Regions from separate parts of the Streptomyces griseoaurantiacus genome, predicted to be linked through region 2. Evidence: predicted binding sites of a transcription regulator. Region 2 holds the regulator's gene; each other region holds the start of a gene.
What was found. Region 2 encodes HspR, which represses chaperone genes until heat shock. Its sites were predicted from a motif close to TTGAGNNNNNNNNNCTCAA; they were not measured.
Positions count from the first base shown of each region.

Region 1: a site for HspR is predicted at 3,437-3,455, ahead of lon (endopeptidase La). Genes of this name have one in related genera too.
Region 3: a site for HspR is predicted at 2,078-2,096, ahead of dnaK (molecular chaperone DnaK). Genes of this name have one in related genera too.

Region 1 is NZ_CP108326.1:4,974,403-4,983,999, reverse strand. It holds gene OHB09_RS22305 (lysozyme) at 28-849, shown strand; gene lon (endopeptidase La) at 979-3,414, opposite strand; gene OHB09_RS22295 (spermine/spermidine synthase domain-containing protein) at 3,598-4,299, shown strand; gene OHB09_RS22290 (response regulator transcription factor) at 4,422-5,159, shown strand; gene OHB09_RS22285 (HAMP domain-containing sensor histidine kinase) at 5,446-6,501, shown strand; gene OHB09_RS22280 (multifunctional oxoglutarate decarboxylase/oxoglutarate dehydrogenase thiamine pyrophosphate-binding subunit/dihydrolipoyllysine-residue succinyltransferase subunit) at 6,875-9,597, shown strand, end outside.
Region 2 is NZ_CP108326.1:3,947,100-3,956,696, reverse strand. It holds gene clpB (ATP-dependent chaperone ClpB) at 1-1,176, opposite strand, end outside; gene OHB09_RS17660 (Rieske (2Fe-2S) protein) at 1,463-1,819, opposite strand; gene OHB09_RS17655 (hypothetical protein) at 1,816-2,190, opposite strand; gene OHB09_RS17650 (hypothetical protein) at 2,362-3,306, shown strand; gene OHB09_RS17645 (helix-turn-helix transcriptional regulator) at 3,418-4,452, opposite strand; gene OHB09_RS17640 (sugar ABC transporter substrate-binding protein) at 4,727-5,863, opposite strand; gene OHB09_RS17635 (heat shock protein transcriptional repressor HspR) at 6,201-6,665, opposite strand; gene dnaJ (molecular chaperone DnaJ) at 6,673-7,872, opposite strand; gene grpE (nucleotide exchange factor GrpE) at 7,906-8,619, opposite strand; gene dnaK (molecular chaperone DnaK) at 8,616-9,597, opposite strand, start outside.
Region 3 is NZ_CP108326.1:6,162,871-6,172,467, forward strand. It holds gene OHB09_RS27280 (alkaline phosphatase family protein) at 1-1,414, shown strand, start outside; gene OHB09_RS27285 (OsmC family protein) at 1,538-1,963, shown strand; gene dnaK (molecular chaperone DnaK) at 2,166-4,073, shown strand; gene OHB09_RS27295 (class I SAM-dependent methyltransferase) at 4,112-4,876, opposite strand; gene OHB09_RS27300 (4a-hydroxytetrahydrobiopterin dehydratase) at 4,909-5,214, opposite strand; gene OHB09_RS27305 (helix-turn-helix domain-containing protein) at 5,387-6,250, shown strand; gene OHB09_RS27310 (hypothetical protein) at 6,385-7,083, shown strand; gene OHB09_RS27315 (glycoside hydrolase family 48 protein) at 7,216-9,597, opposite strand, start outside.

The DNA.
Region 1 (9,597 bases), 1.0 Mb from region 2:
AACCACCGACCCCACTCGGAGGAAGTCATGCCCGTGCACAAGCGGAGATCCCGCGCCCCGCGCCTCGTCGCCGCGGCGCTCGCCCTCACGGCACTCCCCCTGCTCGCCGCCCACCCCGCCGGGGCCACCGACGCCGCCGCCCCCGCTCGCGGCACCGCCCACATGGGCATGGGCGTCCTCGCCCACGACGGCCGGGGCGGCACCCCCGCGCCCACCGCCGCCACCCAGACCGAGGGCGTGGACGTCTCCGGCCACCAGGGCAGCGTCTCCTGGTCCACTCTCTGGAACAGCGGCGTGCGGTGGGCCTACACCAAGGCCACCGAGGGGACGTACTACACCAACCCCTCCTTCGCCCAGCAGTACAACGGCTCCTACGACGTCGGCATGATCCGCGGCGCCTACCACTTCGCGACCCCGGACACGACGTCCGGCGCCGCCCAGGCCGACTACTTCGTCGACCACGGCGGCGGCTGGTCCCGCGACGGCAAGACCCTGCCGGGCACGCTCGACATCGAATGGAACCCGTACGGGGACGCCTGCTACGGCAAGTCGGCCGACGGGATGGTGAGCTGGATCCGGGACTTCCTGAACCGGTACAAGGCGCGCACCGGCCGGGACGCCGTGCTCTACACGGCCACGAGCTGGTGGACGCAGTGCACCGGCGACTACGGCGGCTTCGGCGCCACCAACCCCCTGTGGATCGCCCGCTACGCCTCCTCGGTCGGCACCCTCCCGGCCGGATGGTCCTTCCAGACCATGTGGCAGTACACGTCCTCGGGGCCCACGGTCGGCGACCACGACAAGTTCAACGGCGCCCTGGACCGGGTGCGGGCGCTGGCGAACGGCTGAGGGCCCCGAGAGGGGGCCCTCGAACGACAGGGCGACAGGACAAGGGGGCGGCGGGGCGGGGGGTTCCCGCTCCGCCGCCCCCTCGCTCGGGTGAGGGCCGTCCTCACGTCACTCAGGTGACGGCCGTCCTCACGCGGCGGCCGGCACCGTGTCCGAGGCGACGTCCGCCGGCGCCAGGGCGAGCTCCAGCACCTGCCGGACGTCCGTGACCGGGTGCACGTCCAGCTTCTCCAGCACCTCGGCCGGCACGTCGTCCAGATCGGCCTCGTTCCGCTTGGGGATGATCACCGTCGTCACGCCCGCCCGGTGCGCCGCGAGCAGCTTCTGCTTCACGCCGCCGATCGGCAGCACCCGCCCGGTCAGCGAGACCTCGCCGGTCATCGCCACGTCCGTGCGGACCAGCCGCCCGCTCAGCAGCGAGGCCAGCGCCGTCGTCATCGTGACACCGGCGCTCGGGCCGTCCTTCGGCACCGCGCCCGCCGGGAAGTGGATGTGCACGCCCCGGTCCTTCAGATCGCCCACCGGCAGTTCCAGCTCCGCGCCGTGCGAGCGCAGGAAGCTCAGCGCGATCTGCGCCGACTCCTTCATCACGTCGCCGAGCTGACCGGTCAGGGTCAGCCCCGCCGCGCCCGTCTCCGGGTCGGCCAGCGAGGCCTCCACGAACAGCACGTCGCCGCCCGCCCCGGTGACCGCGAGCCCGGTGGCGACACCCGGCACGGCGGTCCGGCGCTCGGCCGGGTCCTGGGCGGACTCGGGCACGTGGTGCGGCCGTCCGATCAGCGCGCGCAGATCCTCCGCGCCGACCGTGAACGGCAGCTCGCGGTCGCCCAGTTCGTGCTGGGCCGCGACCTTGCGCAGCAGCCGGGCGATCGACCGCTCCAGGGTGCGCACGCCCGCCTCGCGGGTGTACTCCCCGGCCAGCCGGCGCAGCGCGCTCTCGTCGATCGTGACCTCCTCGGCGGCCAGGCCCGCCCGCTCGAGCTGGCGCGGGAGCAGGTGGTCGCGGGCGATGACGACCTTCTCGTCCTCGGTGTAGCCGTCGAGCCGGACCAGTTCCATCCGGTCGAGCAGCGCCTCCGGGATGGCCTCCAGGACGTTGGCGGTGGCCAGGAAGACGACGTCGCTCAGGTCGAGTTCGACCTCCAGGTAGTGGTCCCGGAAGGTGTGGTTCTGCGCGGGGTCGAGGACTTCGAGGAGGGCGGCGGCCGGGTCGCCCCGGAAGTCGGAGCCGACCTTGTCGATCTCGTCGAGGAGGACGACCGGGTTCATCGAGCCGGCCTCCTTGATCGCCCGCACGATGCGGCCGGGCAGCGCGCCGACGTAGGTGCGCCGGTGGCCGCGGATCTCCGCCTCGTCGCGCACACCGCCGAGGGCGACGCGGACGAACTCGCGCCCCATCGCGTGGGCGACGCTCTCGCCGAGCGAGGTCTTGCCGACGCCGGGCGGGCCGACGAGCGCGAGCACGGCGCCGCCGCGCCGCCCGCCGATCACGCCGAGCCCCCGCTCGGTGCGGCGCTTGCGCACCGCCAGGTACTCGGTGATCCGCTCCTTGACGTCCCCAAGGCCGGAGTGCTCGGCGTCGAGCACCGCCTTGGCGCCCTGGATGTCGTAGGCGTCCTCGGTCCGCGTGTTCCACGGCAGTTCGAGGACGGTGTCCAGCCAGGTGCGGATCCAGGAGCCCTCGGGGGACTGGTCGCTGGACCGCTCCAGCTTGTCGACCTCCTTGAGCGCGGCCTCGCGGACCTTCTCGGGCAGGTCGGCGGCCTCGACGCGGGCGCGGTAGTCGTCGGACTCCTCGCCGTCCTTCTCGCCGCCCAGATCGCGCAGTTCCTTGCGGACGGCCTCGAGCTGGCGCCGCAGCAGGAACTCGCGCTGCTGCTTGTCGACGCCCTCCTGGACGTCCTTGGCGATCGTCTCGGCGACGTCCTGCTCGGCGAGGTGGTCGCGCAGGTGCTGGGTGGCGAGCTTCAGGCGGGCGACCGGGTCGGCGGTCTCCAGGAGCTCCACCTTCTGCTCGGTGGCCAGGAAGGGCGAGTAGCCGGAGTTGTCGGCGAGCGCGGCGACGTCGTCGATGGCCTGCACCCGGTCGACGACCTGCCAGGCCCCCCGCTTCTTCAGCCAGGTGGTGGCGAGGGCCTTGTACTCCTTCATCAGCTCGGTGACGTGCCCCGGCAGCGGCTCGGGCACGTTCTCGGCCACGCGGGTGCCCTCGACCCACAGCGCGGCGCCCGGGCCGGTGGTGCCGGCGCCGATCCGCACCCGGCTCCGGGCGCGGACCAGGGCCCCGGGGTCGCCGTCCGCCAGCCTGCCGACCTGCTCGACGGTGCCGAGCACGCCGGTGGCGGCGTAGGTGCCGTCGATGCGCGGGACCAGCAGCACCCGGGGTTTGCCGGGGGTGGTGCCGGCGGCGGCCTGGGCGGCCTCCACGGCGGCGCGCACCTCGGAATCGCTCAGGTCCAGCGGGACGACCATGCCGGGCAGCACGACCTCGTCGTCGAGCGGCAGGACGGGAAGGGCGGAAGGCGCGTCCGGAGACGACGGGGAGGACACAGTCTCAGCAGCCATGATCTTCCTCTCGACATCGAAGTTGAGCTATGCCGACTCAATGCATGTGAGCCCCCGAATGTTCCGCCGGCCGCGTTCGCCCACAGCGATCAGACCCCGGCACCCTCGTGACGTCGGCGGTTCCGCGCCCGCCCGGGGCGAAAACCCTCCGGGTCGCCCCCGCCCGTCGCCCACAATGGCCCCATGTCCCACCCCGACACCGAGGCCCCCGTCACCCTCGACCACCGCACCGGCCCGCACGGCGAGATCACCCTGCGCCGGCACGGCGCCCATCTCCAGATCATCGCCAACGGCTGCTTCCTCATGGACACCTCCGACGGCCGCTCCGAACGCCGACTCGTCGACGCCGCCCTCGAAGCCCTCGAAGCCCCGGCCGCCCCCGGCGGGAGCCGCCCCTCTCCCGCCGTCCTGATCGGCGGCCTCGGGGTCGGGTTCTCCCTCGCACACGCCTCCGCCGACCCCCGCTGGGGACCGATCACGGTGGTCGAACGCGAGGCGGCCGTCATCGACTGGCACCGCGCGGGCCCGCTCTCACCCCTCACCGCCGACGCCCTCGCCGACCCGCGCACCCGCATCCTCGCGGCGGACCTCGTCGCTTACGTCAATGAGACATCGGACACATACGACGCCCTCTGCCTGGACATCGACAACGGCCCCGCCTGGACCGTGACCGAGGACAACGAGACCCTCTACTCGCCCTCCGGACTGGCAGCCTGCGCAAGGGTGTTGAGGCCCGGCGGGGTGCTCGCCGTGTGGTCCGCGCAGCCCTCTCCGGAATTTGAAGGAACTCTACGGAATGCCGGGTTCCAGCAGGTGCGTACCGAAGAGATCCCCGTTGCCCGGGGCGTTCCCGACGTGGTCCACCTGGCAGTCCGCCCTGGATAGCCGAGCCGGTGTTACTGCCCGTACGCTGCTCCCCTGACGCGGATCATTCAAGGAGCAACGACGCGTCTCCGCAGACATGGGATCACCCCACGGATTCCGGAAAGCAACCCCAGGGGCGGGCGATGGAGCAGACACACACCTCCCACAACGGCACGGCGACGACGAACGGCGCTCAGCGCCGGGTCCTGGTGGTCGAGGACGACCAGACGATCGTCGACGCCATCGCGACCCGTCTGCGCGCCGAGGGATTTCTCGTGCAAACGGCGGGCGACGGCCCGTCCGCGGTGGACACCGCCGAGGCCTGGCAGCCCGACCTGCTCATCCTCGACATCATGCTGCCCGGCTTCGACGGGCTCGAGGTCTGCCGCCGCGTGCAGGCCCAGCGCCCGGTGCCGGTGCTCATGCTCACCGCGCGGGACGACGAGACCGACATGCTGGTCGGGCTCGGCGTCGGCGCCGACGACTACATGACCAAACCGTTCTCCATGCGGGAACTGGCCGCCCGGGTGCACGTGCTGCTGCGCCGGGTGGAGCGGGCCGCGCTCGCCGCGACCACTCCCCGCTCGGGCATCCTCCGCCTGGGCGAACTGGAGATCGACCACGCGCAGCGGCGGGTCCGGGTGCGCAGCGAGGACGTCCACCTCACGCCCACCGAGTTCGACCTGCTGGTGTGCCTGGCCAACACCCCGCGTGCCGTACTGTCGCGCGAGCAGCTGCTCGCCGAGGTCTGGGACTGGGCGGACGCGTCCGGGACGCGGACCGTGGACAGCCACATCAAGGCGCTGCGGCGGAAGATCGGTGCGGAGCGGATCCGCACCGTGCACGGTGTGGGCTACGCGCTGGAGACGCCGACGCCCTGAGCGGACTTTCCCACCCGGCTCCCGACCCCCGGCCCCGGCGACGGCGCCGCCGGACCCGCGGGAGCCGGGCAGCCGAAGGGGGCTGGAAGCGATGAGCGGTGCCGGTGGCACGCGCCGGGGCGCGGTCCTCGCCCGCCTGGCGGGGCGCAGGGCGGGCGCGCGGAACGCGAGAGCCGCGGGGCGCGGAACGCGCCCCGGACGCGGCCAGGCCGGCCGGAGCGCCGGGCGCGGCCCGAGGGCGGGAGGCACGGCCGGGTACGGCGCGGATCCCCGCCCCCGGCGCGGCGTGTGGCCCTTCTCCGTCAAGACGAAGCTCGGCACGCTGGTCGTCGTCTCCGTCTTCATCACCACCGGTCTGCTGATGATCGCCGTGCGGACCGCGACGGAGCTGCGCTTCATCACCGTCTTCTCGGTCATCGCCACCCTGCTGATCACCCAGTTCGTGGCGCACTCGCTGACCGCCCCGCTGGACGAGATGAACGCGGTGGCCGGCTCCATCTCGCACGGCGACTACACCCGCCGGGTGCGCGAGAACCGCCGTGACGAGCTGGGCGACCTCGCGCAGACGATCAACCGCATGGCCGACGAGTTGGAGGCGCAGGACAGCCGGCGCAAGGAACTGGTGGCGAACGTCTCCCACGAGCTGCGCACGCCCATCGCGGGGCTGCGCGCGGTCCTCGAGAACATCGTGGACGGTGTCACCGAGGCCGATCCGGAGACGATGCGCACGGCGCTGCGGCAGACCGAGCGGCTCGGCCGGCTGGTGGAGACCCTGCTGGACCTCTCCCGCCTGGACAACGGCGTCGTCCCGCTGAAGAAGCGCCGCTTCGAGGTGTGGCCGTACCTGGCGGAGATGCTGAAGGAGGCCAACATGGTGGCCTCCGCACGCGCGGGCATCGCCTCGGGCTCCGGCGGCCACACCCGCAAGGACGTCCATCTGCACCTCGACGTGCATCCGCCGGAGCTGACCGCGCACGCCGACCCCGAGCGCATCCACCAGGTGATGGCCAACCTCATCGACAACGCGGTCAAGCACAGTCCGCCGCACGGCCGGGTGACGGTCAAGGCGCGGCACGGGCAGCTTCCGGACTCGCTGGAGCTGGAGGTCCTGGACGAGGGCCCCGGCATCCCGCGCTCGGAGTGGCACCACGTCTTCGAGCGGTTCAACCGGGGCGCCGTCCGCTCCCCGCACGGTCCCGGCAGCGACGGCGGCACGGGGCTCGGGCTGGCGATCGCCCGCTGGGCGGTGGATCTGCACGGTGGCCGGATCCGCGTGGCCGAATCCGAGCGGGGCTGCCGCATCCAAGTCACCCTTCCAGGGCTCCCCTCTTCACCAAGTTGACGTAAAGTGCGCAGCGGAGCCGCATGATCACCGGCACTCCGGGAATCCGCAGGACGGTACGGAGAGCCGCTGCCGGAGCCACCGGGCCGCCGCCCACGGCGGTGGACGGACGGGCCCCGCGCGCGCACCGGGAGCCCCCGGCGCCGCCACCGCGGCTCCAGCGGGACGGCGCCGGCGCGCCGCTCCCTCGGGCTCCCGTACCCTTTTCGACCGTAACCGCGCTTGTTTCCCGCCAATTCCAGCGGCGAAACACGGTTTTGAATGTGATGTACGTGACGATGAACCGGCCCGACCTCTCCTTCCCGGGCGCGGAGGCGTAGCCTTTATTCCCGCTGTCCATCACCTTGTGAAGCGGAAGAGGGCGGTTGCCGCCGTGTCGCCACAGTCCCCCAGTAACTCGAGCATCTCCACCGAGACCGACCAAGCCGGGAAGAACCCCGCGGCCTCGTTCGGGGCCAATGAGTGGCTCGTCGACGAGATCTATCAGCAGTACCTCCAGGACCCGAATTCGGTAGACCGCGCCTGGTGGGACTTCTTCGCGGACTACAAGCCCGGAGCGGCCTCCGCCCCGGCTTCGGCGGGTGACGCGGCCGCGGGGGCCGCGCGCACCACCACCGCTCCCACCCAGGCCGCCCCTGCGCAGCCCGCGGCCCCGGCCCAGCGCGCCGCGCAGCCGGCCGCCGCCGCGCCCGCGCAGCCCGCCCGGCCCGCGGCCGCACCCGCCGCCGCACCGGCCGAGCAGGCCGCGAAGCCCGCCGCCGCCCCGAAGGCCGCTCCCGCGGCCGCCAAGGCGACGCCGGCCACCGAGGCCCCCCAGGGCCCCGAGTACGTGACGCTGCGCGGTCCCTCCGCGGCCGTGGCGAAGAACATGAACGCCTCGCTGGAGATGCCCACGGCCACGTCCGTGCGCGCGGTCCCGGTGAAGCTGCTCTTCGACAACCGCATCGTCATCAACAACCACCTCAAGCGGGCCCGGGGCGGGAAGATCTCCTTCACCCACCTCATCGGCTACGCGATGGTGCAGGCCATCAAGGCCATGCCGTCGATGAACTGGCACTACGCGGAGAAGGACGGCAAGCCGACCCTCGTCAAGCCGGAGCACGTCACCTTCGGCCTGGCCATCGACCTGGTGAAGCCCAACGGCGACCGCCAGCTCGTCGTCGCCGGCATCAAGAAGGCCGAGACGCTGAACTTCTTCGAGTTCTGGCAGGCCTACGAGGACATCGTCCGCCGCGCCCGCGAGGGCAAGCTGACGATGGAGGACTTCAGCGGCGTCACGGTCTCCCTGACCAACCCCGGCGGCCTGGGCACCGTCCACTCCGTGCCGCGCCTGATGCCCGGCCAGTCGGTCATCATGGGCGTCGGCTCCATGGACTACCCGGCCGAGTTCCAGGGCACCTCCCAGGACACCCTGAACAAGCTGGGCATCTCCAAGGTGATGACCCTCACCTCCACGTACGACCACCGGGTCATCCAGGGCGCCGCCTCCGGCGAGTTCCTGCGGATCGTCGCCAACCTGCTGCTCGGCGAGAACGAGTTCTACGACGAGATCTTCAAGGCGCTGCGCATCCCCTACGAGCCGGTCCGCTGGCTCAAGGACATCGACGCCAGCCACGACGACGACGTCACCAAGGCCGCCCGCGTCTTCGAGCTGATCCACTCCTACCGGGTCCGCGGCCACGTCATGGCCGACACCGACCCGCTGGAGTACCAGCAGCGCAAGCACCCCGACCTGGACATCACCGAGCACGGGCTCACCCTGTGGGACCTGGAGCGCGAGTTCGCGGTCGGCGGTTTCGCGGGCAAGTCCCTGATGAAGCTGCGCGACATCCTCGGCGTGCTGCGTGACTCGTACTGCCGCACCACCGGCATCGAGTTCATGCACATCCAGGACCCCAAGCAGCGCAAGTGGATCCAGGACCGCATCGAGCGCCCGCACAGCAAGCCCGAGCGCGAGGAGCAGCTCCGCATCCTGCGCCGCCTCAACGCGGCGGAGGCCTTCGAGACCTTCCTGCAGACGAAGTACGTCGGCCAGAAGCGGTTCTCCCTGGAGGGCGGCGAGTCCGTCATCCCGCTGCTCGACGCCGTGCTGGACTCGGCCGCCGAGTCGCGCCTGGACGAGGTCGTCATCGGCATGGCCCACCGCGGCCGGCTGAACGTGCTGGCGAACATCGTCGGCAAGTCCTACGCGCAGATCTTCCGCGAGTTCGAGGGCAACCTCGACCCGAAGTCGATGCACGGCTCCGGCGACGTGAAGTACCACCTGGGCGCCGAGGGCACCTTCACCGGTCTCGACGGCGAGCAGATCCGCGTCTCGCTGGCCGCCAACCCCTCCCACCTGGAGACGGTCGACCCGGTCATCGAGGGCATCACCCGCGCCAAGCAGGACATCATCAACAAGGGCGGCACCGACTTCACGGTCATGCCGGTGGCGATCCACGGCGACGCGGCCTTCGCGGGCCAGGGCGTGGTGGCCGAGACCCTGAACATGTCGCAGCTGCGGGGCTACCGCACCGGCGGCACGGTCCACATCGTCATCAACAACCAGGTCGGCTTCACCGCCGCCCCGGAGTCCTCGCGTTCCTCGATGTACGCGACGGACGTGGCCCGCATGATCGAGGCCCCGATCTTCCATGTGAACGGCGACGACCCGGAGGCCGTCGTGCGCGTGGCGCGGCTCGCCTTCGAGTTCCGCCAGGCGTTCAACAAGGACGTGGTGATCGACCTCATCTGCTACCGCCGCCGCGGTCACAACGAGTCGGACAACCCGGCCTTCACCCAGCCGCTGATGTACGACCTGATCGACAAGAAGCGCTCGGTGCGCAAGCTCTACACCGAGTCCCTCATCGGTCGCGGTGACATCACCCTGGAAGAGGCCGAGCAGGCGCTGCAGGACTACCAGGGCCAGCTGGAGAAGGTCTTCACGGAGGTCCGCGAGGCCACCGCGCAGCCCGCCGCCCCTCACTCGCCGGACCCGCAGGCCGAGTTCCCGGTCGCCGTCAACACGGCGATCTCCACGGAGGTCGTCAAGCGGATCGCCGAGTCCCAGGTCAACATCCCCGACCACTTCACCGTCCACCCGCGGCTGCTCCCGCA
Region 2 (9,597 bases):
GGCCTTGTCGGGCAGGAACCGGGAGGTGATGTACCGGTCGGAGAGGGTCGCGGCGGCCACCAGGGCGGCGTCGGCGATCTGCACCTTGTGGTGGGCCTCGTAGCGGCCCTTGAGCCCGCGCAGGATCGCGATGGAGTCCTCGACGGAGGGCTCGGCGACCAGCACCTGCTGGAAGCGGCGCTCCAGGGCGGGGTCCTTCTCGATCCGCTCGCGGTACTCGTCCAGGGTGGTGGCGCCGACCATGCGCAGTTCGCCGCGGGCCAGCATCGGCTTGAGCATGTTGCCGGCGTCCATGGCGGAGTCGCCGCCGGCGCCCGCGCCGACGACGGTGTGCAGTTCGTCGATGAAGGTGACGACCTGCCCGTCGGAGTCCTTGATCTCGGCGAGGACCGTCTTGAGGCGTTCCTCGAACTCGCCGCGGTACTTGGCGCCCGCGACCATCGCGCCGAGGTCGAGGGAGACCAGCCGCTTGTCCTTCAGCGACTCGGGCACGTCGCCCTTGACGATGCGCTGGGCGAGGCCCTCGACGACGGCGGTCTTGCCGACGCCGGGCTCGCCGATCAGCACGGGGTTGTTCTTGGTGCGGCGGGAGAGCACCTGCACCACGCGGCGGATCTCCTGGTCCCGGCCGATCACCGGGTCCAGGCGGCCCTCGCGGGCGGCGGCGGTCAGGTCCGTGCCGAACTTCTCCAGGGCCTTGTACTGGCCCTCCGGGTCGGGCGTGGTCACCCGGCGTCCTCCTCTGGACTGCTGGAAGGCCTCCAGCAGCTTCTTGGCGGTGGCTCCCTGCCCGGACAGCACCTCGGCGGCCCGGCCGCCCTTGGCGGCGATGCCGATGAGCAGGTGCTCGGTGGACAGGTACTCGTCACCGAGGTCCTTGGCGCGGGACTGCGCGTCGGCGATGACGGCGAGCAGCTCGCGGTCGGGCTGCGGCGGCGCGACGGTGGAGCCGGTGACGCTGGGCAGGGCGGCCAGCGCGCGCTCGGCGCCCGTGCGCACGGCGGCCTGGTCGGCGCCCGTCGCGGCCAGCAGGTCGATGACGTTCTCGTTGTCCTGCCCCTCCAGCAGCGCGAGGAGCAGATGGGCCGGCGTGAGGTCCGGGTGCCCCTCCGACACGGCCCGGTTGCCGGCCGCGTGGATCGCGTCCCGGCTCCTGTTGGTCAGCTCGGCGTCCACGGTCGCGTGTCCCTCCTCGAACTCGGTATGACGTGAGCAACGTCGACAAAGTTGAGTCTACTCCGCTCAGGGCGGGAGCCGGGAGGGCACGCGCCTCGCCGGTACCCCGGCAGAGGCGGGGGTACCGGCGAAGCGGGCAAGATTTCGGCCATCCGTGGGCGATCCGGGGCAGACCCATACCAGGAGGGTTCCCCACAAAATGCAGCGGCGTCACCGTGTTCAGGTCACGGTGACGCCGCTGCGGGGGGAAGCGCCTGAGCGATCTTTTTACGACGGGGGAATCGCGTCAGGCACTGCGGGGGGTGGCCGAGATGGTCCTCAGGTCGGGTACCTCGTGGGGGGAGTCGGGGGTGTCGGTCCCGTCCAGCCGGTGGTCGCGCCGGTCGAGATTGACGAAGATCATTCCGTAGCGGATGGCGCACCTGACCGGCTGCGGCGCCCCCCGAGGCCGTCGCAGACAGCGGTACGCCCGTACGTCCTCGTCCTCGTCGCGGGTGACGACGACGGGCTCTCCGAACACGGTCACCATCAACGAGTCACCGGGGTGGGGGATCGCGGTGACGAGGTCGATGAAGTGCCAGCCGGAGCGGTAGGCGGTGGCCATCTCGCGCCGGAAGGACCGGTCGTCGGGCGGAGTCGTCATGCTTCCGCTTCCGTCGGTGCCGACCAGCCGACATCACCCGGGGAGGCGACCGGTGCTCCCCAGCCGACGTCACCGGAGACGGCCTTGAATCCCCAGCCGACATCGCCGGAGCCGGCGGCCGGAGCCACGCCCCAGCCCACGTCGCCCGAGTCGTCGGCGGGCGAGACGCCCCAGCCCACGTCGCCGTCATCGGCGGAGGTCACCGCTCCCCAGCCCACGTCGCCCAGGCCGGCGGACTGCACCGTCGTGGTCGACGCCGTACGGGCCGAGGTGCCCCAGCCGACGTCGAGAGGACCGGCAGCCGCACCACCGGCCAGCGCGAGCGCGACGACGGCAGTGGCAAGCACCGAGCGAAGCATTTTCTTCTTCATGGTCGGCTTCGTCCTCACTTGATGGCTTCCTCTCCCCCCGTCTGAGGAAGACGATGGCTCATTCAGGCACGTCAATGCCACAGACGCGATGCATCATGTTCCTGCACGTTCAGGACCCTGGGGGGTGGAGATTTGCCGACAAAGCGCACAAAACCGACACATCCTCACGGCGTGACAGAACTCTGCCCCGAGGGTTCCCGTCTCTACGCCACCGCGCTGAGCTCCGGGCGCATCTCCCGGGCGGAGGTGGAGCCCGCTCCCTGCCTGCTCGAATTCGCGCTCCTGCACCCGGATCCGGACGACGCCGACTGGCTGCGCCCGGTTCCCCCCTCGATCGCGCTCGCCCAGCAGATCCAGCCGCTGGAACGCGAGATCCAGGACCGCCGGCGGCTCACCCTCGACCTCGCGGACGCCTTCCAGCCCTTTCTCGCGCTCAGCGCGCAGAAACCCGCCACCACCCACGCCATCACCGTGCTGGAGGGCAACGCCCGCATCCACACCGCGCTGGACGTGGCCGTGGCCGAGGCGCGCACCGAGGTGCTCACCGTGCAGCCGGGCGGCAGCCGTCCGGAACACATCCTGAGCCAGGCGCTGGAACGCAGCAAGCCGCTGATAGAACGCGGCCTGTCGATGCGCACCCTCTACCAGCACACCGTGCGGCACAGCCAGAGCACCTTCGCGTACGTGGACCAGATGGCGGGCGCGAAGATCGAGATACGCACGCTGGAACAGCTCATCGAACGGCTGATCATCTGCGACGACACCGTCGCCTTCATCCCCGCCCAGGACGACAACCAGGTCGCCCTCGAACTGCGCCACCCCGGGCTCGTGCAGTACCTCATCAAGGTCTTCGAGCACCTGTGGCAGCGGGCGACGCCGCTGATGGACGAGGTCCCCTACGAGTCGACGCCCGAGGGCATCACGGGGGTGCAGCGGTCCATCGCGAAACTCCTGATCGAGGGGCACGTCGACGAGGCGATCGCGCGCCGCCTCGGCATGAACGTGCGCACCTGCCGCGCGCACATCGCCAAGCTCGCGGCCGCACTGGGCAGCGGCAGCCGGGCCCAACTGGGCTATCTGATCGCCCAGTCGGGAATCCTGGAGCGGGACCACTGAGGCCCGCCCGGGAACCGCGCCGGCACCGCCGCGCCTTCCCCCACAGGCCGGCCCGCACCTCCCCGGCACGCCGGCCCGCACCCTCCGCGCGCCGCGGCCCCCGTACGCCCCTCAGCGCGCCGTACGCGCGTCTCCGGCCGGGGCGGGGACCGGGAGGAGCCCGGGGGCGCTCCGAGGGCCGTCCAGGCCCGCCTGGGCGATCCGCACGCCCAACTGGGTCCGGCTCGCCGCCCCCAGCGTCTCCGACAGCCGCGCGATGTGCGCGCGGCAGGTGCGCACGCTGATCCCGAGCCGCTCCGCGACCGCCGCGTCCTGGTGCCCCTCGGCGAGCAGCGCGGCGATGGACCGCTCGCGGTGGGTGATGCCGTCGATGCCGGTCTTGGGCAGCGGCGAGGTGAGCGGGATCGCGAGGCGCCACAGCCGCTCGAAGACGGTGACCAGGTACTCGACGAGCGCGGGGTGCCGCAGTTCCAGGGCCACCGTGCGGTCGGCGTTGGCCGGGATGAAGGCGACCGTGCGGTCGAACAGGATCAGCCGCTCGGTGACCTCGTCCAGCGTGCGCGCCTCGGCCGCCTCGCCCACCAGCTCCAGGTAGGTGTGCAGCCCCTGCCCGTGCCGGGCGACATGGGTGTACAGGTCCCGCATCCGCACCCCGCGCCGGCGCATCTCCAGCCCCCGGTGCAGCCCCTCGGCGAGTTCGTCCTCGCGCCGGATGCCGCCCGGCTGCACGGTGAGCACCTCGGAGACGCAGGCGGCGGTCGCCTCGTCCACCGCCGCCCGGATGCGCGGGAGTCCGTCCAGCACCCGGATCGCGGAGCGTTCGGCCGGGGGCTGCTCACGGCCGCCGAGCCCGGCGTACCACTCCACGGCGGCCACCGCCGCGCCCACCCGGGTGCGGCTGGCGCTCACCTCGGCGTGCAGTCCGCGCAGCAGCCGGGTCATGACCTCCTGCGGCGGGGTCGGGACGAGCCAGTCCATGTCGTCCGGATCGGGGTGCAGCAGCGCCAGTTCGACCAGGCAGGGCACCGGGTCGGCGTCCGTGCGCGGGACACGGCCCCGCCGTACGGCCCGGGAGTACACGTGGTGGCCGGCCTCGCACAGGTCGTCAGCACCGTGCGGATGCGTGTCCGTCCCGTGCACGGCCATCTCCCACCCCTGGCTCCCGCCCTCGACTCTCCGCGCCGTTCCCGGGCTTCCGTACCGCCCGCGGGTTGCCGCGCAGCGCAACTATGCGCGGACCCGCCCGCCTCCGCAACACGGTCCCTTCCCCAACCTGCCCGCGATCCCCGCCGATCAGGCCGGTTTTCCCCTTCCCCTCCGCGACCCGGCGGGGAAGGGCCCGGACAGCGCGGAAGCCCGGCGGTCGGTGACCACCGGGCTCCCTGACGGGCCGTCGCGGGGACGGCGCGCACGCCGCGCGCTACTCGAGACCGAGGTGGTCGCAGCTCGCCTTGTACTTGGCCGTGCACAGCTCCTTGACGGTGTAGATGCTGTCCTTCAGCACCGTCTCCTGGATGTTGTCCTTGGTCAGCGCGACCACCTGGACCAGCATCGCCGGGATCTTCTGGTGCGTCGGACTGTCGACCGAGTCGCGGGTCAGCGCGTCGAACTCGATGGAGCGCCCCTGCACCCTGGCCACCGCCATCTCGGCGGCGTTGGTGGCCTCCTCCGGGTACGGCTTGTAGACGCTCATGTACTGCTGGCCCGCGATGATCCGCTGCACGGCCGACAGGTCGGCGTCCTGCCCGGTGACCGGCGGGATCTTGCCGGCGCCGGCCTCCTTCAGCGCGTCGATGACCGCGCCCGCCATGCCGTCGTTGGCGGAGTACACCGCGGCGATGTTGTCCAGGCCGACCTCGGATATCGCCTGCGACATGTTCCGCTTGGCGTTCTCCGGCTTCCAGTCGACGGTGTCGAAGGACTTGACGATGTTGACCTTGTTCTCGAGTTCGCTGAGCGCGCCCTCCTTGAACTGGCCCGCGTTCGGGTCGGTCTTCGAGCCGTTCATCATGACGATCTTGCTCGTACCGGCCTTGGTGCCGAGCGCCTCGACGACCGCCCGTCCCTGCACCTGGCCGACCAGCTCGTTGTCGAAGGAGATGTACGCGTCGATCGGGCCCCGCGCCAGCCGGTCGTAGGCGATGACGGGGATACCCGCGTCCTTGGCCTTGCGCACGGCGGGCTCGATGCTCTTGGCGTCCACGGCGTCGAGCAGGATGACGTCCACCTTGTCGTGGATCATCCCCTCCATCTGCGCGCTCTGCCGCTCGGCGTCCTGCAGGGCGTTGGCGTAGACGACCTTGCCCTGGTGCTTGGTCAGGACGCCGACCTGGTCCTTGATGATCGGGTAGTCGAACTTCTCGTAACGCTGGTTCTCCTTCTCCGGGAGAAGCAGGCCCACCGTGATGTCGTTGCCCTTCTTCGGCGTCGCGGAGGCGTCGTCGCTGCCCACGCCGTCGATCACGCCGCAGGCGCTCAGGGACAGGGCGGCGGCCGCGGCGGAGAGCGCCAGGAACGTGCGACGCGCGGCGGTCTTGCCGGTGTTACGAGTGTTCACATCAGGTGCCTTCCGGACAGGGGGGGCGTTCGTGAGCCATGTGGCTGAAAGCCAACGCGGACGCGGCACTCACCGTCAAGGAGTACCGGTTAACGACATGGCAACAGCTCCCCTGTGAGAGATCCGTGAATGATCAAGGAGTAACCGTGCTTTTGTCATGCGCCTTGTTCATGCAATCACACCAATGAGCCCGAGTCGCAAGCAGGTTCACAACAACACAGAAACGACGGGGAATCGGGGCAAGCCTCCGGAGGAAGCGCCCCGGGAACGCGAAGAGCCGGGAGACCCTGCGGTCTCCCGGCTCTTTCACCGGATCGCCCCCGAAGGGGCCTGTCCGTCAGTCCGTGGGCTGCGAAGGCCGGCCCTTGGGACGCCACACCACCAGCGCGCTGGTCTGCTGCACCTCCTGGTACGGCACCAGGTCCCGCCGGTACGAGGCGTGCACCGCGGCCTCGCGCTGCCGCATCGTGGCCGCCGCGCCCTCGACCGCCGACTGGAGTTCGGCCACGCGCTGCTGGAGCGCGGCGACCTGGTTCTCCAGTTCGATGATCCGCTTGATGCCGGCCAGGTTGATGCCCTCGTCCTGCGACAACTGCTGCACCTGGCGGAGCAGTTCGATGTCGCGGGCCGAGTAGCGGCGACCGCGCCCGGCGGTGCGGTCGGGCGAGACCAGACCCAGCCGGTCGTACTGGCGCAAGGTCTGCGGATGCAGCCCCGAGAGCTGTGCGGCCACCGAGATGACGTACACCGGGGTTTCTTCCGTCAGCTCGTACGGATTGCGACGACGGCCGGATGTGTCCATGGCGTCCTCATGCTCCCTTCGCGGACTCGAACAGCTCCGCCCGCGGGTCCTCCCCCGCGGTCGCCTCGCGATACGCCTCCAGCGCGTCACGAGCCTTCCCCGACACGTCCTTGGGCACACTCACCTCCACGGTGACCAGCAGGTCCCCGCGCGTGCCGTCCTTGCGGAGCGCGCCCTTGCCCCGGGCGCGCATCGTACGCCCGTTGGGCGTGCCCGGAGGCAGCTTCAGGGTGACCGGCGGCCCGCCCAGGGTGGGCACCCGCACCTCGCCGCCGAGGGCCGCCTCCGCGAAGGTGACGGGGACCGTGACGGTGAGGTTGTCGCCCTTGCGCCCGAACACCGGGTGCGTCCCGACGTGGACGACCACATAGAGGTCACCCGCCGGACCGCCGCGCTCGCCGGGGGCGCCCTTGCCGCGCAGCCTGATCCGCTGCCCGTCGCTGACACCCGCCGGGATACGCACCTGCATGGTCCGCGAGGACTTCGCGCGGCCCGAGCCCTTGCACACCTCGCAGGGGTCCTCGGCGATCAGGCCGCGGCCCTTGCAGTCCGGGCACGGGTCGGTCAGCGAGAAGCCGCCGCCGGAGCCCCGCGCCACCTGGCCGGTGCCGACGCAGGTCGGGCACACGCGAGGTGTGCCGTTCTTGTCGCCGGTGCCCGAACAGGCCTTGCAGGGCTGCTGGCTGGACATCCGCAAGGGCACCGTGGCGCCGTCGACCGCCTCCGTGAAGCTCAGCGTGACCTCGGACTCCACGTCCTGGCCCCGCCGCGGCTGGGTGCGCGTGCCGGTGCCGGCGCCGGCGCCCGCGCCGCCGCGGTTGAACAGGCCCCCGAAGACGTCACCGAGTCCGCCGCCGAAGCCGCCCTGCGCACCGCCACCCCCGCCCTGGGCGCCGCCTCCGAAGAGGTCGCTCAGGTCGAAGTTGAACGTTCCGCCGCCGGCTCCGGGGCCCGGGCGGAAACCGCCGTTGCCGAACAGGGCCCGGGCCTCGTCGTACTCCTTGCGCTTCTTGGGGTCGCCGAGGACGTCGTTCGCCTCGGAGATCTCCTTGAAACGCTCCTCCGCCTTGGCGTTGCCCTTGTTGGCGTCCGGGTGGAACTCGCGGGCGAGCTTCCGGTACGCCTTCTTGATCTCGGCCTCGGTGGCGTCCTTGGGGACGCCGAGGACCTTGTAGTAGTCCTTCTCGATGAAGTCCTTGGTGCTCATCCTCGACGTCCCTCCTTCCTTCCGCGTACGAACTCAGCCCTCGTCCGGGCCACCGTTCTCCTTGTTGTCGACGGCGGTGCCGGCAGCGTCGGCGGCCTCGTCGCCCGCCTCGGCGCCCTCGGCGGAGTCCGCCTTGACCGTCTGCGCGCCGGGCTGCGGCTCGGCGACCGCCACCCGCGCGGGGCGGATGGTGCGCTCACCGAGGCGATACCCCGGCTGCAGAATCGCCACGCACGTCGTCTCGGTGACGTCCGGCGCGTAACTGTGCATCAGCGCCTCGTGGATCGTCGGGTCGAAGGGCTCGCCCTCCTTGCCGAACTGCTGCAGACCCAGCTTGGCCGCCACCGTCTCCAGCGACTCGGCCACCGACTTGAAGCCGCCGACCAGTTCCTCGTGCTCCCGCGCCCGCCCGATGTCGTCGAGCACGGGCAGGAGTTCGGACAGGAGGTTCGCCGTGGCGATCTCCTTGACCGCGACCCGGTCGCGGTCGACCCGGCGCCGGTAGTTCTGGTACTCGGCCTGCAGCCGCTGGAGGTCCGCGGTGCGCTCGCCGAGCGCGGTGCGCACCTGGTCCAGCTGCGCCGTCAGACCCGCCGTGCGGTCACTGTCCCCGGCCGGGGCCGCCGCCCCCTTCTCAGGGGTCCCGGGAGTACCGGGGGCGGCGGCCTTCGGCTCGGCGTCGTCGGAGGTCGCGCCGGAGGGGACGTCGGGCTGCTGCTCTTCGAAGCCCGGGGTCTCCTCCGTCACGCGGCACCGTCCTTGCGCTCGTCGTCGACGATCTCGGCGTCGACCACGTCGTCCTCGGCCTTGGCCTGGCCGGCGCCCGCACCCGCACCCGCCTCGGCGCCACCGGCGGCCTGCTGGGCCTGGGCGTCGGCGTAGAGGGCCTGGCCGAGCTTCTGCGAGACGGCGGCGACCTTCTCCGTGGCGGTACGGATCTCGGTGGTGTCCTCGCCCTTCAGCGTCTCCTTCAGCTCGCCGAGCGCGGTCTCCACCTCCGTCTTCACGTCACCGGGGACCTTGTCCTCGTTGTCCTTGAGGAACTTCTCCGTCTGGTAGACGAGCTGCTCGCCCTGGTTGCGGGTCTCGGCGGCCTCGCGGCGGCGGTGGTCCTCGTCCGCGTACTGCTCGGCCTCCTGGCGCATCCGGTCGACCTCGTCCTTCGGCAGCGAGGAGCCGCCGGTGACGGTCATCTTCTGCTCCTTGCCGGTGCCCAGGTCCTTCGCCGTGACGTGCATGATGCCGTTGGCGTCGATGTCGAAGGAGACCTCGATCTGCGGCACGCCGCGCGGGGCCGGCGGCAGACCGGTCAGCTCGAACATCCCGAGCTTCTTGTTGTACGCCGCGATCTCGCGCTCGCCCTGGTAGACCTGGATCTGCACGGAGGGCTGGTTGTCCTCGGCGGTGGTGAAGATCTCGGACCGCTTGGTCGGGATCGTCGTGTTCCGCTCGATGAGCTTGGTCATGATGCCGCCCTTGGTCTCGATACCGAGGGACAGCGGGGTCACGTCGAGGAGCAGGACGTCCTTGACCTCACCCTTGAGGACACCGGCCTGCAGCGAGGCGCCGATGGCGACGACCTCGTCCGGGTTCACGCCCTTGTTGGCGTCCTTGCCGCCGGTCAGCTCCTTGACGAGCTCGGCGACGGCGGGCATACGGGTCGAGCCGCCGACGAGAACGACGTGGTCGATCTCGCTGAGCTGGATGCCGGCGTCCTTGATGACG
Region 3 (9,597 bases), 2.2 Mb from region 2:
CGATCTCCAGCGCCGGGCCGAGGAACGGGCCGGGCACGCCGGCCTGCTGGCCGTCGACGGCGCCAGCCGCGGCAACCTCTTCAGCGGCGGCGCCGGCGAGCAGGCCCTGGTGCTGTCCATCGCCATCCGGCGCCGCGGCCGGGCGAACCGCTCCCGCGCGGGCTACTTCGCCTACTTCTCCGACCCCGCCAACGCCGTGCGCACCGCCCTGTCCTTCGTGGCCGAGGTGTGCCGCGAGATCACCGAGTCCACCCGCGCCCGGCTGCGCAAGGAGCGGCCCCGGGTGGGCCGGGGCGGGCTCTACCCCCTCATCCGCGCCTTCGCGACCGTCGTCGAACGGGACGTCGTCGTCGCCGCGGTGATGGGCGACATGCTGGCCGGCCGCACCGCCGTCTACGCCGACCTGGTCGCCTACGACGAGGTCGCCCACCACTCGGGTCCGCACAGCAGGGACGCCGGGAAGGTGCTCGCCCGGCTCGACCGGGCCCTCGCCCTCATCGCGCACGTCGCCGAGCGCGCACCGCGCCCGTACCGCATCGTCGTCCTGTCCGACCACGGCCAGAGCCCCGGCGAGACCTTCCAGACCCGCTACGGCCTCGGCCTCGGCGACCTGGTCCGGGCCGGCTGCGGACTGCCCGTGCCGCGCCGGGCCCAGCGCACCCACAGCGGCGCCGAGGCCCGCGCCGCCGTACGGGCCGCGCTGCGCCGCCCCGTGGAGGAGGACACCGACCGGCCGCGGCACACCGCCTGCGTTCCCGCCCGCCAGGACGGCCGGCCCGCGCCCCGCCCGGCGGGCGAACCCGTGGTGCTCGCCTCCGGCAACCTCGGCCTCGTCTCCTTCCCGGACGTGCCGCACCGGATGAGCAAGGAGGAGATCGACCGGCGCCACCCCGCGCTGCTCTCCACCCTCGCCAACCACCCCGGCATCGGCTTCCTCCTGGTGCGCAGCGAGGAGCACGGCGGGGTGGTGCTCGCCGCGCACGGCGCCGAGGTGCCCGTGGACGAGCTGAGCGAGGCGCACCCCGGCCCGCTCGCCGACTTCGGCCCCGGCGCCGCCGAGGCCGTACGGCGCACGCACTCCTTCCCGCACACGGCCGACATCATGGTCAACTCCTGGTACGACCCGGCCGAGGGCGAGGTGCTCGCCTTCGAGGAGCAGATCGGCTCCCACGGCGGCCTCGGCGGCGCGCAGGGGCGGCCCTTCCTGCTGTCGCCGCTGGAGTTCAGTCCGCCCGTCGCGGAGGGTGCCGAGCTGGTCGGCGCGGAGGAGGTGCACCGGGTGCTCGCCCGCTGGCTGCGCGAGTGCGACGGCCCGCAGATCCCGCTCGGCCCCGGCCGGGGCACCGTCGTCCCCCGGCCCGCCGGGCGGGACCGCGCGGCCACCGGCGACGACGCCGACGAGCGGGCGGCCTGAACGAGCGGGTGCGTCGCACGGGAATGTGATCGGATGGGGCCGGTACCCGTGCAGGGAACCAGCTGAACCACCTCGTTCACCCGGTCCGCACCGGACCGCACCGTCTCGAAAGAAGGACGCACAGTGGCAACCACGCGCACCGCGCACACCGCCTGGGAAGGCAACCTGCTCGAGGGCAAGGGTGTCGTCACCTTCGACTCCTCCGGCATCGGCGAGCAGCCGGTGACGTGGGCCTCGCGCGCCGAGCAGGCCAACGGAAAGACCAGCCCGGAGGAGCTCATCGCCGCCGCGCACTCGAGCTGCTTCTCCATGGCGCTCTCGCACGCCCTGGCCGGCGCCGGCACCCCGCCCACCAGGATCGAGACGAAGGCCGACGTCACCTTCCAGCCGGGCACGGGCATCACCGGCATCCACCTGAGCGTCGAGGGCACCGTCCCGGGCCTGGACGCCGACGGGTTCGCCGCCGCCGCCGAGGACGCCAAGAAGAACTGCCCGGTCAGCCAGGCGCTCGCCGGCACCGAGATCACCCTCTCGGCGAAGCTCGCCTGACGGTTCGCCGACACCATCGAAGCCGCGTTCCCGCACCCGGGGGCGCGGCTTCCGCCGTCCGCGGGGTACCCGGCCGCCGGGCGTCCGGGGGGCGGGAAGGGGCCGAAAGATGGGTTGACAATGACCCGCTCAAGTTTTGTGCTGGTAGGTAGGGCACGCAGGAGGGGCGCGGGGACGGAAACCGGTCGGAAGGGGTACGGCGATGACGCGTGCGGTCGGGATCGATCTCGGAACGACGAACTCGGTGGTGGCGGTACTGGAGGGCGGTGATCCCACGGTCGTCGCCAACGCGGAGGGCGCGCGGACGACCCCCTCGGTCGTCGCCTTCGCGAAGAACGGGGAGGTCCTCGTCGGGGAGGTCGCCAAACGGCAGGCGGTGACGAACGTCGAGCGCACCGCGCGCTCCGTCAAGCGGTACATGGGCGACCCGCACTGGCACTTCCCTGAGCAGGGCTCCGTGGACGGCACCCGCTACCGGGCGCAGGAACTCTCCGCCCGCGTCCTGCAGAAGCTCAAGCGCGACACCGAGTCCTACCTCGGCGAGGACGTCACGGACGCCGTGATCACCGTGCCCGCCTACTTCGACGACACCCAGCGGCAGGCCACCAAGGAGGCCGGGGAGATCGCCGGCCTCACGGTGCTGCGCATCATCAACGAGCCGACGGCGGCCGCGCTCGCGTACGGGCTGGACAAGGAGAACGAGCAGACCGTCCTCGTCTTCGACCTCGGCGGCGGCACCTTCGACGTGTCCCTCCTGGAGATGGGCGACGGCGTCATCGAGGTCAAGGCCACCAACGGCGACACGCACCTGGGCGGCGACGACTGGGACCAGCGGGTCGTGGACCACCTCGTGAAGCGGTTCAAGGCGCACCACGGCGTCGACCTCGGGGCCGACAAGATGGCGGTCCAGCGGCTGCGCGAGGCCGCGGAGAAGGCCAAGATCGAGCTGTCCAGCTCCTCCGAGACGACGATCAACCTTCCCTACCTCACCGCCTCGTCCGCCGGCCCGCTGCACCTGGAGGAGACGCTCACCCGCGCCCAGTTCCAGGACCTCACCGCGGACCTGCTGGAACGCTGCAAGGGTCCCTTCCACCAGGCCGTCAAGGACGCCGGGGTGAAGCTCTCCGCCATCGACCACGTCATCCTCGTCGGCGGCTCCACGCGGATGCCCGCCGTCACCGAACTGGTCAGGGAACTCACCGGCAAGGACCCGCACAAGGGCGTCAACCCCGACGAGGTCGTCGCCGTCGGCGCGGCACTCCAGGCGGGCGTCCTGCGCGGCGACGTCAAGGACGTCCTCCTCCTCGACGTCACCCCGCTGTCCCTCGGCATCGAGACCAAGGGCGGCATCATGACCAAGCTCATCGAGCGCAACACCACGATCCCCACCCGGCGTTCGGAGATCTTCACCACCGCCGCGGACAACCAGCCCTCCGTGGGCATCCAGGTCTACCAGGGCGAACGCGAGATCGCCGCCTACAACAAGAAGCTCGGCGTCTTCGACCTCACCGGCCTGCCGCCCTCCCCGCGCGGCGTCCCGCAGATCGAGGTGGCCTTCGACATCGACGCCAACGGGATCATGCACGTCTCGGCGAAGGACCTCGCGACCGGGCGCGAGCAGAAGATGACCGTCACCGGCGGCTCGGCCCTCCCCAAGGAGGACATCGACCGCATGATGCGCGACGCGGAGAGCTACGCGGAGGAGGACCGCGAGCGGCGCGAGGCGGTCGAGACGCGCAACCAGGCGGAGCAACTCGTCTACCGGACGGAGAAGTTCGTCGGGGAGAACGAGGACCGCGTACCGGCGGACGTCAAGGCGGACGTGGAGTCGGCGGTGACGGACCTGAAGGCCCTGCTGAACGGCGAGCCCGACACGGCCGCCCTCCGGGCGGGGGTGGAGCGACTCGCGACGGTGAGCCAGCGGGTGGGACAGGCGATGTACCAGGAGAGCGGGGCGGCGACCGCCTCCGGACCCGAAGCCGGTCCCGGTGCCGAACCGTCGGAAGGCGCCGAGGGCGTCGTGGACGCGGAGATCGTGGACGAGGACGGCGGGGACGGCGAGGACGGCGAGGGCGAGGCGCGAAAGGGAGGCGGCAAGGGCGCGGCGTGACCGGGGTGCCCCCCCGGTCACCGAACCCCGGCGCCTCGTCAACTCCCGGGCCGGGCCGTCCCGTCCGGCCGCCGGAACGCCAGCAGAGTGAAACGCGGGTCGGGACGCGGCCGGTCCTGGTCGGGCAGCGCGGCCAGCCGCGTCGCGAACGACTCGGTCGCCGCGTCCCCCGGCGGCAGTGTCATGAACCACCCCCGGCGCAGGTCCGCGAGCGTCCGCCGCGGACTGCGCCCCTGCCCGTGTCCCCGGAAGCCGCCCCGTCCGGCCGGTACGAGTCCCGCCTCCCTCGCGCACGCCGTGACGGTGTCCGCGGCGTCCCGCGCCTCGCTCGGCGGCCGGGAGGCCAGTACCGCGTCGATGTCGCTGCCCACGTTGTGCGCGGCGCCCTTGTCGGCCGTGGTCACCCACACCCCGCCCGGCGCCAGCACCCGCGCGCACTCGGCGACCAGGACCCGTACGTCCTCCGCGCTCGGGGCGAGGTGCAGCAGCCACACCGTGGCGACCGCGTCGAAGCGGCCGTCGGGGAAGGGCAGCCGCCGGCTGTCGGCGCGCACCACGGCCCCGGGCAGCCGCGCGGCCGCCCGCCGGGCCATCGCGGGGGAGAGGTCGGAGCCCACGACCCGCAGGCCGGGCCGGGCCTCGGCGAGCCTGCGGGTGACGATGCCCGTGCCGCACGCCGCGTCGAGCAGCGTGCGCGCCCCGTCCGGCACCAGCGCGAGGACGCCCTCGGCCGCGGCCGCCGCCCGGGGTTCACCGCCGCGCAGCTCGTCGTAGCGCTCGGCCTCCTGGTCGTAGTCGAGCACGCCCGCCCTCTCTGTCCGTGTGCCCCTCCGGCTCAGCGGGCGCCGTGCACGGGGGCGAGGTCCTCCACCCGGCGGGCGAGGCCGAAGTCCAGCGCGGTGACGGCGCCGCCGGCGCTGTGCGTGTGCACCGCCAGCGCGACCGTGTCGTATCCGAGGGTGAGGTCGGAGTGGTGGTTCAGCTCCTCCTGGACCTGGGCGATGTGCACGACCATCGCGGTGGCCGCGAAGTGGGAGCCGAGGCGGTAGACGCGGGTGAGCCGGCCCTCCGTCAGCGACCAGCCGGGCAGGTCGGCCAACCGGTTGTCGATCTCCGTCCGGGACAGCGGTTCGACGGCCATGACCTCGCTCCTCACCCGAAGACCCCGGCGCGGGCCCGCCCTTGACAACGGCCGGGCACCTCGGGGGACTGGCATTCCGATCGGATGACATGATCTCATGCGTGCAGCGGTGGAGGCTTGTTTCCGGGAACGCCACACCGCGCGCACACTTCGGCACGTGGGGAGGCGTGGCGTGAGCGAACGGCGGGCCGCGCCCACCGTGGGCCAGGTCGTGCTCGGCCGACGGCTGCAGGAGCTGCGCGAGGCGGCGGGGCTGCGCCGGGAGGAGGCCGCACAGGTACTGCGGGTCGCCCCGGCCACCGTGCGGCGCATGGAGATGGCCGAGGTGACGCTCAAGATCCCGTACGTCCAGGTGCTGCTCACCACGTACGGCGTCCCCGAGCCCGAGGTCGCCGCCTTCGTCGCCCTGGTCGAGGACGCCAACGAGCCCGGCTGGTGGCAGCGGTACCACGACGTGCTGCCCGACTGGTTCAGCATGCACGTCAGCCTGGAGGGCGCGGCGCGCGTGATCCGCTCCTACGAGCCGCACTTCGCGCCCGGGCTGCTGCAGACGGAGGACTACGCGCGGGCCGTGATGGAGGCCGGCACGATCGGCCAGACGAGCCCTCAGGACGTGGAACGGCACGTGGCGCTGCGGATGCACCGGCAGAAGCTGCTCGACCGCACGGACGCGCCCCACCTGTGGGTCATCATGGACGAAACGGCACTGCTGCGGCCGGTCGGCATGCGCCCCGAGGTGATGCGGGACCAGGTGGACCGGCTCCTCGAGGCGTCCGAGGACGACGGGATCACGCTCCAGGTCGCGGAGTTCGCCGCCGGTCCGCACCCGGGCACGTACACGTCCTTCACCCTGTTCCGCTTCGCCCAGCCGGAACTGCCGGACATGGTCTACAGCGAGTACCTCACGGGTGCGCTCTACCTGGACAACCGCCTGGAGGTCGCCACCCACCTGGAGGTCCTGGACCACATGTCCGCCCAGGCCGCCTCGGCCGCCCGCACACGGGACGTGCTCAAGGCGCACCGCGAGCGGTACTGATCCGGCGTCCCCCGCCCCGGCCGACAGGCCTCAGGGGCCCGTACCCACGTAAGAGTGATCTGGGTCTCACCCTGCAACCAATCGAGCGTTACACGAGTCACCCACGTGCACCACAATTTCTCCATGGGGGGACCGTGAACCCGCAGCACCCGCACAACCCGCAGGACCCGCGGCAGGGCCAGAGCCCGCAGTACCCGCAGCCGCCGGTCCACCAGCAGAACCCGGGGCAGCCGCCCTACCCGCAGTACCAGCAGCAGCCCGGCTGGGGCACTCCGCCGCCGATGCCGCAGCCGCCCCGCCGGAACACCGGCAGGATCGTCGGATTCTCCTGTCTCGGTGTGCTGGCCCTCTTCGTGGTCCTGGGCATCGTCGTGGCCGCGGTCGGCGGCGGGGACGACGACGGCAAGAAGAGCACCGCCTCCAGCAGCCAGGCCGAGGACGACTCCGCGAAGGACGACACGGCCAGGAGCGACGCCAAGAACGACACGAAGAGCGACGCCGAGGACGACAAGAAGGACGGCGAGGGCGACAAGGCCGACGCGAAGTCGACCGGCAGCCAGGCCGACCGGTTCAAGGCCTGCGTCGCCAAGAAGGGCACCGCCGGCGAGAAGGCCGCCGTCGCGCACGTCACCAAGGTGACCGGCACCGACAAGAGGAACGACATCCTCGACGCGGCCGAGGTCTTCACCGACTTCACCGGCGGCTTCATGAGCGCCGACGCGGGCGACGCCAAGCTGATCACCTCGGCGTTCACGAGCTGCTACGAGTCGGACAACGGGCTCGTGACGGTGTACGGCAGCGACGGCGACATGATCACCAACGGCAACTACTGAGCCGCGTCCGCCGGTACATTCCGCCAGTACACATGGACGGCCGGGCGGCACCGCGTGCGCGGCGGCCGCCCGGCCTGGTGTGGGTCCCGTCCCCAGGCGACGGGACCCGGTACGCGGAGCCTCAGCGGGGGTTCATTCGAGCAGCTCCGCGTACGCGCCCATGGCCAGCGCGATGTCCGCCTGGGCCCAGAACCGGTGGTACGTGAAGACGGGCGCGGCGCCGCCCTTCAGATAACTCTCGATCTTCGACCACGCCGGGTCGTCCTTGTAGAAGGAACGGATCGAGGCGAACGTCGAGGACGAGTCGATCGTGTCGCCGTTCGGCATGGTGCCGGTCCAGCCGCTGGGGACGTACACGCTGTCCTCGAAGCGGTTGTAGTCGGCGCGGGTCTCCGGGACGGCGATGCCGAGGTCGTCCTGGTAGTGGTCCCACATGCCGTCCAGCAGCGCCTTCGCCGTCGACTTCGCCTCCGTGTCGCCGGACTCGGCGGCGTAGTACGTCAGGGTCTTGGCGTACGCGGCGGCCACGCCCACGTCGTCGGTGTAGTCGGCGACGGTGACGTGCAGACCGCTGTTGTCGCCGGGGGCCGAGGCGTTCCAGGTGTCCGGCTTCCCCGACCACTGGAGGGTGGAGGGGACCCGGTAGGTGCCGTCCGGGTTGATCGTGGTCTCGGACAGCGCCCAGTCGACCCACTTGTCCAGGACCGCCTTGGCGTCGGCGTCGCCCGTCTGCTGGTAGTACTCGGCGACGCGTTCCATCGACCACGCCTGGAAGCCGAACCACTGGTTGGACGGCGGGTCGTGGTAGACGGGCGCCTCGTCGTAGTACATGCCGTAGAACGTGGGCGTGCCGCTCGGCGGGGTGGCGTACCTGCCCTGCCAGGAGTTGGTCGCGCCGCCCGCGATCGCGCCCTCGTCGGACTGCAGCCAGCGGTAGAACTCCAGCTGCCGGTCCAGGGAGGTGGCCCAGTCCGCCGAGCCCGTGGCCGACTTGGGCTTCAGGTCGGCGTAGGAGCTGAGCGCGTACGCGGCCAGCGGGTTCTGGTAGCCGCCGTGGACGTGGCTGGAGCCGATGCGCCAGGCCCAGCCGGCGCTGGTGTCGGTGGCGCCGCCCCAGGCGTAGTACCAGGAGAGCAGGTAGTGGGAGGCGTCCTTGCCGGTGCCGGCGGCACAGGAGGAGGGCCCCACACAGTTGCCGATCTTCTTGAAGTACTTGTCGTACATCGCGTAGCGCAGGTAGTCGCCCATCTTCGCGGCCTTGCCGACGGTCGCGGAGACCTCACCGCCCTTGCCCTGCTCCTTGGCCCACACGTCGGCCCAGTACGCGGCCTGCACGGCGCGCGCGTCGGCGTCGGGGGCGTCGGTGTACTTCCACTGCTTGGAGTAGGAGGAGTCGCCGGTGAACAGGTCCAGATAGCCGTTCCTGCCGCCGTACTTGAAGGCGTCGCAGGTCGGCTGCGGGACCGTCTCCCAGACGGATTCCTGCGGGCCGCGCTGGAAGGTGTTGATGTACGAGGGTCCGCTCGTGGTGGGCCCGCCCTCGCACTTCCCGGGCGCGTTGCCGTACCCGTAGACGTTGTCGACGTCCTGGATCCAGTGCATGCCGTAGACGTCGGACGTGCCGTACGCGCTCTTCAGCTCCGCCGCGATCGGGTCACGGCCCACCGAGGCACCGGTGTCGAGCGCGGAGGGGTACTCGTCCGGGGTGTCGTACTCGGGCGCGTAGGTGGCCGGTTTCGAGGCGTCGTAGAAGGAGTTGGTGGGCTGGTCGGCGTGGGTGGGGATCATGTACTTCTCCATGATGTCCCAGGCGCCGTTGAACTTGTCCCAGTCACCGGTGACCTTGCCGTACATCGCCTGCAGCCACAGGAGATAGCTGTACGCCTCCGAGGTGGTCTCGTGCCCGTGGTCGGGCGCCTCGACGATCAGCGTCTCCACCGAGTGGTACGGAACGCCGTCAGGGGAGAAATAGCCGTTGGCCGGATCGGTGATCTTCCCGTAGAGGTCCAGGAAGCGGGCGTCGTACGCCGTCGAGCCCCTCAGCTCCGTGACGGTCACGGTGGCCTTGGCATGGCCGTTCGCGGAGGAGGTGAAGGTGGCGGCGCCGGTGCCGGAGTCGTCGGCGGTGACGGTCACCTTCTGCGCGGTGTCCCAGTTCGACGGGGTGAAGGTCAGTGAGGCGCCGTCCGTGACCGCGAGACCGTCGTTGCCGTCGGTGCGGGCGGTCGTCACGGTGACGTCCGCCGAGGGCTTCGTCGACAGTTTCACCTCGTAGCTGCCGGACGCGCCCTGGCGGACCGCCAGTTGGGCGGGCGAGGCGACGATCGCGGGTCCGGAGGCGACGGTGATGCCCACCGGACTCGACTCGGCCGAGGCGCCCAGGCTGTCGTACGCCTTGGCCACCAGTGAGTGGCCGCCCACGGACAGACCGGTGGCCGAGTAGGTGTACGGGGCGCTGGTGTCGCTGCCCAGCAGCGTGGTGTCGTCGTAGAACTCGACCTTCGCGATCGACGC